4 regions of the Ensifer sp. SSB1 genome follow, and region 3 is predicted to be linked to each of the others. Evidence: predicted binding sites of a transcription regulator. Region 3 holds the regulator's gene; each other region holds the start of a gene.
What was found. The regulator LexA, encoded in region 3, represses DNA repair genes until DNA is damaged. The targets are predictions, from matches to a motif close to TGTTCNNNNTGTGTTCNG.
Positions count from the first base shown of each region.

Region 1: I8N66_RS17395 (DUF763 domain-containing protein) is a predicted target of LexA. The motif match lies at 1,575-1,592, and genes of this name have one in related genera.
Region 2: I8N66_RS01540 (ATP-dependent helicase) is a predicted target of LexA. The motif match lies at 1,288-1,305, and genes of this name have one in related genera.
Region 4: I8N66_RS01085 (helicase-related protein) is a predicted target of LexA. The motif match lies at 1,109-1,126, and genes of this name have one in related genera.

Region 1 covers NZ_JAEPRP010000065.1:3,893-7,039, reverse strand. The annotation lists gene I8N66_RS17400 (hypothetical protein) at 1-91, opposite strand, end outside; gene I8N66_RS17395 (DUF763 domain-containing protein) at 250-1,533, opposite strand; gene I8N66_RS17390 (hypothetical protein) at 1,850-2,131, shown strand; gene I8N66_RS17385 (PAS domain-containing protein) at 2,189-2,599, opposite strand; gene I8N66_RS17380 (hypothetical protein) at 2,706-3,110, shown strand.
Region 2 covers NZ_JAEPRP010000004.1:28,219-31,365, reverse strand. The annotation lists gene I8N66_RS01550 (NAD-dependent succinate-semialdehyde dehydrogenase) at 1-847, shown strand, start outside; gene I8N66_RS01545 (hypothetical protein) at 989-1,111, shown strand; gene I8N66_RS01540 (ATP-dependent helicase) at 1,418-3,147, shown strand, end outside.
Region 3 covers NZ_JAEPRP010000040.1:20,486-23,632, reverse strand. The annotation lists tRNA gene I8N66_RS12560 (tRNA-Cys) at 30-103, opposite strand; gene I8N66_RS12555 (hypothetical protein) at 487-819, shown strand; gene lexA (transcriptional repressor LexA) at 904-1,629, opposite strand; gene I8N66_RS12545 (hypothetical protein) at 1,855-2,106, opposite strand; gene I8N66_RS12540 (hypothetical protein) at 2,475-2,891, shown strand.
Region 4 covers NZ_JAEPRP010000003.1:28,156-31,302, forward strand. The annotation lists gene I8N66_RS01080 (beta-ketoacyl-ACP reductase) at 1-626, shown strand, start outside; gene I8N66_RS01085 (helicase-related protein) at 1,291-3,147, shown strand, end outside.

The sequences.
Region 1 (3,147 bases), on a different contig from region 3:
CGCGGATCAAAAGCTGGAGGTCCAGTTCGACGACGTCACGGCAATCCTCGAGCCGTTCCTCAGATACCGTGATGCTCTGCAGTTCTTCCATCGCGAGACTCCTCTTGACGTGGATTCTGCTGGTCTGCCCTCGCAAGCTTGCTCTAACGTCCTTCCAACCCTTGGGAAGAGGTTTGAGTTCCGGCGAGAACCTCTCAAGAAGATCAAAGAATAAGATTCGCTGCAACGCCTTGCAGCGGCATGGAGCCGTTACCGGCCGCGGTCACCGCGGCGGCGTGGCCGGTCTGCATCGCTCGGCGGCTCTACCGGTCCTTCCCAGCCGAAGACACTGCGACCGCCAAACTCGTGCGATTGACGAAACTCACCGGCCACGATCTCCTTGAGATCCGGGCCGGTGGCATATTTCTCGAACTGGCGGGCCTGATCGTCGAGGCGCTTGAGGACTTGCATCTCTTCGTCGCGACCGAGCTTCGCCTTCGATACGGCGGATTTCATCACCCGGATCGTCTCGTCATACACCTTCAGGGGAACCGGGAACGGGTGGCGATCCTTGCCTCCATGGGCAAGCGAGAAGCGCGCCGGATCGGCGAACCGACACGGCGCGCCGTGCACCACTTCGGCCACCATCGCCAGCGCCTTGACCGTGCGCGCTCCAACGCCCGGCACCAACAGGAGATGCTCGAAATCCTCCGGGCCGCGGTCGGCAGCCGCAGCAAGCGTTGCATGCAGGCGCTTCATGTTGACGTCTTCTTCGCGAACGTCGTGGTGCGCAGGCATGATCAGATGCGGCAGCATGGGCTGCGCGCTTTGCTTGCTCGCCCGCCTTGGCTCGATAGCAGCAACCTCTCGGACGATCCGGTCCGGTCCGAGCGATGCGAGGAGATCGAGCTGGCCACTGCGCGAAGCCGCAGCGCGGCGGTCGGCAAGATTGACGATTTCGCCCTGCCGCACACCATCGATCGCCGTATGGGGCGAATCCACGAAGCTGCTGATCCCCTCGGAAAGCCAGTGGTAGCGCCGGGCCTGCCGCCTCTCGCCGTTCATACCCTGCTGCACGACAACCCATTTACCGTCATCGGTGACGATGAAGCCGTGCAGGTAAAGGTCGAAGCCGTCTTGCACTGCCGCACTGTCGACCTTTGCGACGAGGCGACTGGTGGTCGCCAGGCCGCCTCCGTCGAGGCCCACGCGCTCGCCGATTGCAATCAACTCGCCCGGTGTCTCCCTGGAGTTCCGCCCTCGTCCGCCGCAGACGTGGATACCAAGTTCGCCCGACAGCGGTAACAGACCACGTTTCAGGGCACCGATGACGCTGGTGGTGATGCCGGAGGAGTGCCAGTCCATGCCCATGACGCATCCGAAAGACTGAAACCAGAACGGATGCGCCAGCCGGCGAAGAAACTCGTCTCGCCCATATTCGATGACGATCGCCTGGGTGATGATCGCACCAAGTTTTGTCATGCGCTCGCCAAGCCACCGGGGAACCCGGCCACCGTGAAGCGGAAGATCGGCACTGCCTGCTCTCTGGACCATCCGGGCCTTATACACGGGCAGAAAGCCCTTTCACACAGGAAAGTTCCTCAAACGTTCTCATTTTTCGCGGCAAACTGCGAGACCGCGGCGGCCGGTCGTGTCCGCGGGAAGGTGCTGCAGGTCGCCGAACTGCAGCATCGCGAGACCTTGCCTTCGGGACGGTTCGACTGCATCAGCCCGAGTAAAACCCAAACTGCATTATGAACTCTACCTTTGCGCTTAAGATAGAGTTCAGCAATCGGCGATATGCTCCGCGCTAAATTGCATTTGAACAGGGTTCAAAATGAGCGAGTTCCAAAACAGAGCTGTTCGATTGATGGTTGCTTCCGCAGGAGAGGATGCGACCAGCGATCTTGCCGTGCGTCGCGCAAAGGTTCTGACGACCGCGCTGGAACTCTATGACGCTTTGGGCGGATCGTCCGAACAACTTGAGGCCTGCATCGCGAAAAGGGATGCCGGGGCTCCGAGACGCATTGATCTGGTGATCGGCGATCTGATGATGGAGATGGCAACCATAAGCCACATTCACGACATCGACGTTATGCAGGCAGCACACAATGCTCTCGACAGCGGCATTCGCGAAACGACTTCCGCCTGATCGCGGACCAATCTCGCCAAACGCTTTTCCGTTCCGCGCCTTGACGACCTTTCGCCATCAGTGCCTTCGATGGTCGCTTGCCGATGTAGCGCTTTCGAGAACAACGATCCCGGAATAGAGCACCGGAGTGTCCTTCCGATCGCGAAAGCACCGACCAAAGGCGACGACCGAGACGTAGTGTCCGCCTCGCGTCCTTACGCGATAGGTCGATTGCTGGGCTCGCCCTCCCACCATGGTGGCGGCAATTTCCTTTGCCAGATACGGCCGGTCTTCCGGGTGAACCCGGTCGAGATAGAGCTTGAGCGGCAATCCGCGATTGGTCTCCGTCGCGATCAGTCCGAAAAGCTCCGCCAGAGCCGAGTCGGCGTAGACGAGGTCCTGTGTAATGTCCCAGGTGAAAATCCCGGAATCCGCAGTGTCCACATCGGCGAGATCCACAACGAAAGTGCGCTCTCTATCCCCTTCCATGGGCCTTCCTTATGTTCGGGGGATCACTACCCGGTGTGAATGGAACCTGTGTGAACGACACACGCAACACCGTCAATCAGTCGAATTTCGAGGACACATCAAAGGCGTGCCGATCGACCAGCTGGCGCAAGCAGGCATGCAGCCGCCCGTTGTAGCCGCCATCATTGTCCTCCAACATATCCAGATAGAACTGCGCTATGGCGCGAAATTCGCCGGCGTCGCGTGGGACACGCTGCTCAATCTCGACGAACGTTTGCTCCACGGTCCGTTCGAGCGAGCGGAACCGTTCCGTTTCATATTCGTCAACCAGCCCAAACAGTTGGCTCTGCGCCGCTTTGAATTGTGCGATGAGGTCCGTGACCTTCGCGTCGCCATCTTGATCAGATCTATGCATTTCATCAATTTAGCACGCACTAACGAACAGAGCCAACTCCCACACTTGACGACTGTCATTTTAATTCGGATTTCCAAGCTCTTCCGCAACGAAGCGCCGAACAGTGTGACTTTTTAGCAGCAATATTTCGCCACAAAACCTTGAGGCGCTCGCT
Region 2 (3,147 bases), on a different contig from region 3:
CGCTGGCGTCGTCAACCTGGTCTACGGCGTGCCGGCAGTGATCTCGGAGTATCTGATCTCCCATCCGGTGATCCGCAAGATGTCCTTCACCGGCTCGACACCGGTCGGCAAGATACTGGCATCCCTCGCCGGCCAGCACATGAAGCGCGCGACGATGGAACTCGGCGGCCATGCCCCGGTCATCGTCACCGAAGACGCCGACATTGAGCAGGCGGTCGCGATCATGTCCGGCAGCAAGTATCGCAATGCCGGGCAGGTGTGCGTGTCGCCGACCCGCTTCCTGGTGCAGGAACGGGTGGCGGACCAGTTCCTCGAAGGCTTCGTTGCCGCATCGAAAAAGATCAAGGTCGGCAATGGCCTGGAAGCCGGCATCGACATGGGACCGCTTGCCAATGAGCGGCGCATCCCGGCGATCGAAAGCCTGGTCGCCGATGCCGTCGAGCATGGCGGCCGGCTGGCAACCGGTGGCCATCGCATCGGCAATCGCGGCTATTTCTTCGAGCCGACGGTTCTTGCCGACGTGCCGCTCAGCGCCCGCATCATGAACGACGAACCCTTCGGCCCCGTTTCCATCATCAACCGCTTCGGCACTTTGGACGACGCGATCAACGAGGCCAACCGCCTGCCGTTCGGACTTGCGGCCTATGCCTTCACCGGTTCGGAAAGAAGCGCCCATCGCCTCGCCACCGAGGTCGAGAGCGGAATGATCTCGATCAACCATCTTGGCCTGGCGCTGCCAGAAGTCCCCTTCGGCGGCATCAAGGATTCCGGCTACGGCACCGAAGGCGGCTCCGAGGCGATCGAAGCCTATCTGGAAACCCGCTTCGTCACGCGCAAGAGCCTGTAATCGTTGCTTCTATGCCTCCCGTTCGCGCCTGATTGCACGGGCGGGAGGCAAGGCCCGCATAAGTAGCAACCGCAAGTTTACGTCCTCGTTACCAAATATGGCCACCATCCCCGCCAGGCATGATGCCGAGGGAGAGCAATGATGGGCTATGATTGGGATGGCGCGCGTGGCCGCCGCATGAAAATCGCGCGATTTGGCACGGCCGTTGCCCTGGCCGCCCTGCTGGTATCGGTCGCGGCACAGGTCGTGGCCCGGGCGATCTGAACGCGCCCTATCGATCTCTCCGCGTCGTCTCCGGAGGGATGTCTGCACATCGGTATGAAGCGGCGACCGGCGAAGGTCCGAAACCCGTTCCTGAGATTGCATTCTTGCGTTGCCCATCGGCCAGCGACCTGGTGATAGCCGGTGTGCCGGGTTTCCAGCGGCGATCGAAGCTGATACGTTCCATTTTTGTTCCGAGTCATCTGCCGAAAGCGATGGATCAGATCTCCGTGAACCGGAATCCGTGAAGTCTTTCAAAGACATGGACGGGAACAATTCGGAAATCTTGCTGAGAACGCCTGGACACGAATGAGCGCCGCCTATCTCGAAAAACTGAATGACCGCCAGCGCGAGGCGGTGGTGCATGGTGTGGGATTGCCGCATGGCGAGGCCGGTGGCCCTCTGCTGATCATCGCCGGCGCCGGGTCTGGCAAGACGAACACGCTTGCGCATCGGGTCGCGCATCTGATCGTCAACGGCGCGGACCCACGCCGCATTCTGCTGATGACCTTTTCGCGCCGCGCCGCCGCGGAGATGACGCGCCGGGTCGGGCGTATCTGTCGCCAAGTGCTCGGCGACAATGCCGCGGTCATGACCGACGCGCTTTCCTGGGCCGGCACATTCCACGGGATCGGCTCGCGGATCCTGAGGATCTATGCCGAGCAGATCGGCCTTGGCGCGGATTTTACCATCCATGATCGCGAAGACAGCGCCGATCTCATGAACCTTGTCCGCCATGAACTCGGCTTCTCCAAGATGGAAAGCCGCTTTCCGACCAAAGGCACATGCCTTGCGATCTACTCGCGCGTCGTGAATTCCGAGAGCGCGATCATCGATGTCCTGAAGACCGCGTATCCCTGGGCCGTGAGCTGGGAACAGCAACTGAAGGAACTGTTTGCCGGCTATGTGGAGGCCAAGCAGACGCAGAACGTGCTCGATTACGATGATCTCCTTCTCTACTGGGCGCAGATGGTGTCCGACGCAGAACTGGCACAGGATATCAGCGGCCGTTTCGATCACATCCTGGTCGACGAATATCAGGATACGAACCGCCTTCAGTCTTCGATCCTGCTGTCGCTCAAGCCCGAAGGCCATGGCCTGACGGTGGTTGGAGACGACGCCCAGTCGATCTACTCCTTTCGGGCAGCCACGGTTCGCAACATCCTCGATTTTCCGAACGCGTTTTCGCCTGAGCCTGCCGACGTCATCACGCTCGATCAAAACTACCGCTCGACCCAGCCGATCCTCGCCGCCGCCAACGGCGTGATCGGGCTGGCACGGGAGCGGTTCACCAAGAACCTCTGGACGGACAGGCAGTCCGAACAGCGCCCGCAGCTTGTCACCGTCAAGGACGAGACGGAACAGGCGGCCTATATCGTCGAGCAGGTTCTCGCCAACCGAGAAGTCGGCATGACCCTGAAGCAGCAGGCGGTGCTGTTTCGCTCCGCCAACCACAGCGGCACGCTCGAAGTCGAGCTCACCCGCCGCAACATTCCCTTCGTGAAGTTCGGTGGCCTCAAATTCCTCGATAGCGCCCACGTCAAGGATCTGTTGGCAACCTTGCGTTTTGCACAGAACCCGCGTGACCGCGTCGCCGGCTTCCGCCTGCTCCAGATGCTGCCGGGGATCGGTCCGCAGACGGCCGGCAAGATCCTCGACGCCATCGCCGCCGATCCGGAACCTTTGGCGGCACTCGCGGAAATCCCTGCACCGCCGAAGAGCGGGGCGGATTGGACGAGTTTCGTCGAGCTTGTTTCCGCTCTGCGGAAGGCCGAAACAGGTTGGCCGGGAGAAATCGCGACGGCGCGCGCCTGGTACGAACCCCACCTCGACCGCGTCCACGAGGACGCCGAGACGCGCAAGGCCGATCTCGTGCAGCTCGAGCAGATTGCCGGCGGCTACCAGAACCGCGAGCGTTTTCTGACCGAGCTGACGCTCGATCCGCCGGATGCTACCAGCGATCAGGCAGGCGTGCCCCTGCTCGACGAGGACTATCTGATCCTTTCGACCATCCATTCGGCCAAAGGGCAGGAATGGCG
Region 3 (3,147 bases):
AACATATTGATTATATTGGTGAATATATTTGGAGGCCTCGCCCGGAATTGAACCGGGGTACAAGGATTTGCAGTCCTCTGCGTCACCACTCCGCCACGAGGCCTCACGGCTCGGATAACCGAGCGTTGGCGGGGATTTAGAATGATTGCAGAAAATCCGCAAGAGGCATTTTCGGAAAAAGCACAAAGCGAATTTGCGGTTCGGGCGCTTTCCACAGGCAGAACGTCTGGCAATGTCGATTGCTCCTGCCCAGCGTGCAGCAATGCTTCAAGAGGAGGTCGGAACGATTGCCTTCCTCAGCTTACTCCGGGTTGAGACACCTGGGAGCTTTCGCTCAGGCGTGCCACACGCCCGCACAAGCCACGTCTTCTAAATCCCCTGCGGATCTTATCGCTTCGGTGAAATCGGCAGAGGGGGAACGATGACTCCGCTGACATCAGCCGCATCGGTAGCGTCCGTCATCATCAAGCGGAGGCAATGGCTTATATGAAAACGAAACTTGTCCTGACGGCCTTGGCCCTCTTTGCTGCGACCACATTCGAGGCGCGGGCAGAGGACCTAGTTTTCAAGCTGAAGAACAACACAAATGCAGTTCTGACTAACTTCTACACGTCGCCGGTGGGCGTCAACGAGTGGGAAGACGATGTATTCGGCCGGCAGGTTCTGAACCCCGGCGAGAACATGGAGATCACCATCGCTGACGGTCGGGATGTCTGCAAGTACGACATGCGCTTCGAATTCGAAGAGGACTCGGGCCTCGATACGACCGAAGATACGCAGGACCTTTGCGAACTCGGTGAATACACGATCCACGAGTAAGCGGCGCGTTATCGGATAAACAAGAAGAGCCTCGCTACCCCAAGCGGCAGCGAGGCTCTTCAGAGCGCCGATTTTTTCTGGAGGTCAATGGTAGCGGCGGATCAGCCCAACGAGCTTGCCCTGGATCTTCACACGATCAGGCCCGAAGATCCGGGTCTCGTAGGCAGGGTTTGCGGCTTCGAGCGCGATCGACGCGCCCTTGCGACGGAAACGCTTCAGCGTCGCTTCCTCGTCATCCACGAGCGCCACGATGATATCGCCGGGGTTGGCTGTATTGCCATTTCGGATGATCACGGTGTCGCCGTCGAAGATGCCGGCTTCGATCATCGAGTCGCCCTTGACTTCGAGGGCGTAGTGTTCGCCGTTCCCGATCATATCGAGTGGAACGGTGATGTCGTGCGTGTTGTTCTGGATCGCCGAGATCGGCACACCGGCAGCGATGCGGCCCATGACCGGCACGGAAACCGATGTGTTTTCGGCCACTGGCGCCGGCTTCGGTGGTGCGGCAGGGGCTGCCGCCGGCGGCTTGCCGAGGCTTCCCTCGATCACGCTCGGCGAGAAGCCGCGACGCGGCTGCTGCTGGCTGGACGCGTAGGATTCCGGAAGCTTGATGACCTCGAGCGCGCGGGCCCGGTTCGGAAGACGGCGAATGAACCCGCGTTCTTCGAGCGCGGTAATCAGACGGTGGATGCCGGACTTCGACGCCAGGTCGAGCGCATCCTTCATTTCATCGAATGATGGCGGGACGCCCGACTCCTTCATGCGTTCGTGAATGAACAGAAGCAATTCCTGTTGCTTGCGGGTCAGCATGGCACGTCGCTCCAGAAGGCGTGAAACAAATCAAGAACAGACACTATCTGTTCCATATGTGTTCTGCAAGTGCCTAAAATTCCGTGAATTCAGTCAATTGGCGCGACTGCGCGTGCCGGTTGGTCACTTTTACGGGAGCAAAGCGGGTTTTGGTGATGATTGTTTGGTTGGAAACGACCGTATTGGACTGCGTCGAGCGAATCGCGAGCGTTCTGATGGCGAGGGTCAGGCCGGCTGCGTGGCGGCGCAGGCGTCTTCGAATTCCTTCACCGTCTCGGCGCTGTTGTCTTCGGGAAGCACCGCGTCCGCCGCATCGGTTGCCACGGGCGTGTCGCCGTCATAGACGAACGACTGGATGTAGAACGCAATGGCGCCCTTCCACACGTTGCGTCCATCAATCTGGTGGCAGGGTACGGCGCTTTCGAAGTCCGTCTGCAGTTCATCGACCGTGGCGGCACTGAGCTTGACGTCAGGCATGTTAGGCGATGCGACTATCGAAGCGAGAAGCAGGGCGGCAAGCACGGTGATCGTCCACTTTGAGGCAAGGGTGGGACTACGGGGCGGTTAACGATGTGAACCGCGCTTTCGTTCCGAAGTCCAGCAAACTTGGCGATCACTCTCATGTGTTCAACAGGTCTTTGAGTTCAGGCTGTGACCGTTTTGCGCCAGAGGTGCGCGGCGGCAAGGCCCTTGATCCTGGTGCGATCGGCCGACCCGCATTCGCATCGGTTGTGCCAGTCAATGTCCTCCCTGTTGGAGTGCACAAATCCCTGTTGTGATCGCGCCGCATTGTCTCGACAGGTTGCAAAAATACGATAACTTTGCGGGGAAAGTGGGGTGGTTGCATGCATAGATTGTCGTTGGCGGTTCTCGGTCTGTTGGTGGCGGCCGGAGCGGCCTCTGCTGAAGAGGGCCGTTCGAATATCTGGAAGCGGATCAACGCCTGGACGGTCGGTTCCGATCTGTCCTTGGGCGGCTCGTGCTACGCGGCGACGAGCTATGACGCCGGCGCGATTCTTCGTATCGGCTTCTATCCAAGGGGATCGGCGAACCTGGCGTTTCTTTCGATCGGCAATGCCACCTGGAAATCGATCGAGCCGCAAAGAGAGTATGACGTTGCCTTGCAGCTCGACCGCGGCCGCCAGTGGCCGGCCGTTGCGTTCGGCGTGGACCTCACGGGTTCGAAGGCTCTGGTCGTCAATTTTTCCAATACCGACTTCTTCACCGAATTCGTTCATGAAGTGCCAGCGGGCCGTGGATGAGATCATTGCCGACGAAGGACGCAAGTCCAAGGAGAAGAAGGCCGATCCGTTCAATGCGCCGGGCGAGAAGCGTTCAGCACGCGACCCGTTCAGCCTCTAGCATTGTCGAAATCCGGACTTCTTGCAGACCTCCGGCAATCGGTTTGAGGTTAGGACGGAGAACGCAGATTCATCTGCCGGCGGCGAACCAGCCGCTGTATCGGAAAATCAACTCAACCTTGCCTACGCGGGCCCATTGAGATGAAACAGCGCCACG
Region 4 (3,147 bases), on a different contig from region 3:
CCGGCAATGACGAGAAGGCCCAGGCCTTCAAGCAAGAAACCGGCATCCCGGTCTACAAGTGGGACGTTTCCAGTTATCAGGCCTGCGCCGAGGGGATCGCCAAGGTCGAGGCCGATCTCGGCCCGGTCGAGGTGCTGGTCAACAATGCGGGCATCACCCGCGACGCGATGTTCCACAAGATGACGCCCGAGCAATGGGGCGAGGTGATCGGCACCAACCTTACCGGTCTCTTCAACATGACGCACCCGCTCTGGTCCGCCATGCGCGACCGCGGTTTCGGCCGCGTCATCAACATCTCGTCGATCAACGGCCAGAAGGGCCAGATGGGCCAGGCCAACTATTCGGCCGCCAAGGCTGGCGATCTCGGCTTCACGAAGTCGCTCGCCCAGGAAGGGGCCGCCAAGGGCATCACCGTCAACGCCATCTGCCCGGGCTATATCGGCACGGAAATGGTGCGGGCGGTGCCGGAGAAGGTGCTGAACGAGCGGATCATTCCGCAGATCCCCGTCGGTCGCCTCGGCGAACCGGAAGAAATCGCCCGCTGCGTGGTGTTCCTGGCCTCCGACGATGCCGGCTTCATCACCGGCTCGACGATTTCGGCGAATGGCGGACAGTTTGTCGTCTGACCTTCCGGTCTCTCAAGCGTTTTTCAAGCGGCGCCCTTCGGGGCGCCGCTCTTATGAGGAGTGGAGGAAGCAGGCGCCGTTCTCCCGAGGGCTTGAATCGCGAAGTTGCGCCCTCGATCGTGTTGTGGGCGCACGGCGCAAGCACTATATCTTGTGGAGAACAAAAGCGGAATAATGCGCGGATCACGAGTCGCCGTCAGATACGCTCGCACTGGTCGAGGAAGCGGAGCGCGATTCTCATTCTCCTCATCCGGTGAATCTCCGACGAATTTCGTGAAAAATTTTCCAGGCTTTCCAGAGTCTTGGATTCGGAATCCTTGGACCTGTCTGGCAATGGCGCAGCCCGGATTGAGGCGAGTCGTGAGCCTCATGGCGTGGAATCAGCACCAGATTCAGCATGTGGTGCAACGTTGGGTGTTGAAATCTATATGTAGTCGTGAACATACAGTGAATCGCGATGAGTCTTCGATTCGTCGCCGATTCGTTCCATGGCTGTTCCGATTCTCGATTGCGCCAACCACAACAGGTGGTGCAATGGGCTGAGAGCATAGAACGATGGTTTTAGTTGTCGGCGCCCCTTGCGTTTGGCTCGGTGCGTGGGCATGTGTTTGCCGCCAGCGTGAAAAGGCGCTGCCGTAATTTCTGAATGCCCGGGATCGATGACGTGTCCGTTCACCCCATGATCCTGAGCGGCCGCGGCGTAACCGCGGTGCTCGGGCCAACCAATACCGGCAAGACGCACTACGCGATCGAGCGCATGATCGCGCATGAGAGCGGCGTCATAGGCCTGCCGCTGCGCCTCTTGGCGCGCGAGGTCTATACGCGCCTTGTCGAGAGGGTCGGCCACCACAATGTCGCGCTGATCACGGGCGAGGAAAAGATCACGCCACATCGCGCCCGCTTTTCGGTCTGCACCGTCGAAGCGATGCCGCGCGAGACCACGGCGTCCTTCGTCGCAATCGACGAGGTGCAGCTTGCTGGCGACCTCGAGCGCGGCCACATCTTCACCGATCGGATCCTGCATCTGCGAGGACGCGGCGAGACGCTGCTCCTGGGCGCCGGAACGATGCGGCCGATCCTCGAGCAGCTGCTGCCCGGCATCACTGTCGTCGAGCGGCCGCGCATGTCGCAGCTTCTCTATGCCGGCTCGAAGAAAATCACCCGCCTGCCGCATCGCTCGGCGATCGTCGCCTTCTCGGCCGACGAGGTCTATGCGATCGCCGAGCTGATCCGCCGTCAGCGCGGCGGTGCCGCGGTGGTTCTCGGCGCGCTTTCGCCACGCACGCGCAATGCCCAGGTGGCGCTCTATCAGGAAGGCGATGTCGAATACCTGGTCGCGACCGACGCGATCGGCATGGGGCTCAACCTCGACGTCGATCATGTCGCCTTCGCACAGGACCGCAAATTCGACGGATACCAGTTCCGCAATTTGAATCCGGCCGAGCTTGCGCAGATCGCCGGCCGTGCCGGTCGGCACTTGCGTGATGGCACGTTCGGGGTGACGGGTCGCGTCGATCCTTTCGACAACGAGCTGGTCCATCGCATCGAGGCGCACGAGTTCGATCCGGTGAAGGTGCTGCAGTGGCGCTCGAAGGCGTTCGACTACTCTTCGCTTCCCGCCCTGAAGAAGAGCCTCGAAGCAGCGCCGACGGTTCCCGGCCTTGCCCGGGCGCTACCTGCGGTAGACCAGCAGGCGTTCGAACATTTGACCCGCTACCCGGAGGTCGTCGATATCACGACCAATGCCGAGCGCGTGGAAAAACTATGGGAAGCCTGCGCGCTGCCGGACTATCGGCGCATCACGCCCGCCCAGCACGCCGATCTGATCTCGACGATCTACGCAGATCTCGTTCGCCGGGGGGCGGTGAACGAAGATTTCATGGCCGAACAGGTCCGGCGCGCCGATCATACCGACGGCGAGATCGACACACTTTCGGCGCGAATCGCGCAGATCAGAACCTGGACCTATGTGTCGAACCGACCGGGATGGCTGGCCGATCCGACACACTGGCAAGAAAAGACGCGGGAAATTGAAGATCGATTATCCGACGCACTACATGAACGGTTGACGAAACGCTTTGTTGATCGCAGGACATCTGTGCTCATGAAGCGCCTGAGAGAGAATGCTATGCTGGAAGCTGAAATCAGTGTGAATGGTGATGTCTTCGTCGAAGGACACCACGTAGGACAACTAACCGGTTTCCGGTTTACGCTGGCGACCGGCGGAGACGGCCCGGATGCCAAGGCCGTGCAGGGGGCTGCCCAGAAGGCGCTGGCACTCGAGTTCGAGGCGCGGGCTGCGCGTCTGCACGCCTCGGGCAACAACGACCTGGCGCTTTCGTCGGACGGCCTGGTGCGCTGGCTCGGCGACCCCGTCGCCCGTCTCGCGGCGAGCGACCACGTCATGCGCCCGCGCGTCATCCTGCTTGCCGACGATCAGCTCCAGGCGAATGCCCGCGAGCACGTCCTGGCGCGCATCGAGCGTTTCGTGAACCATCACATCGGTACGGTGCTGAAGCCG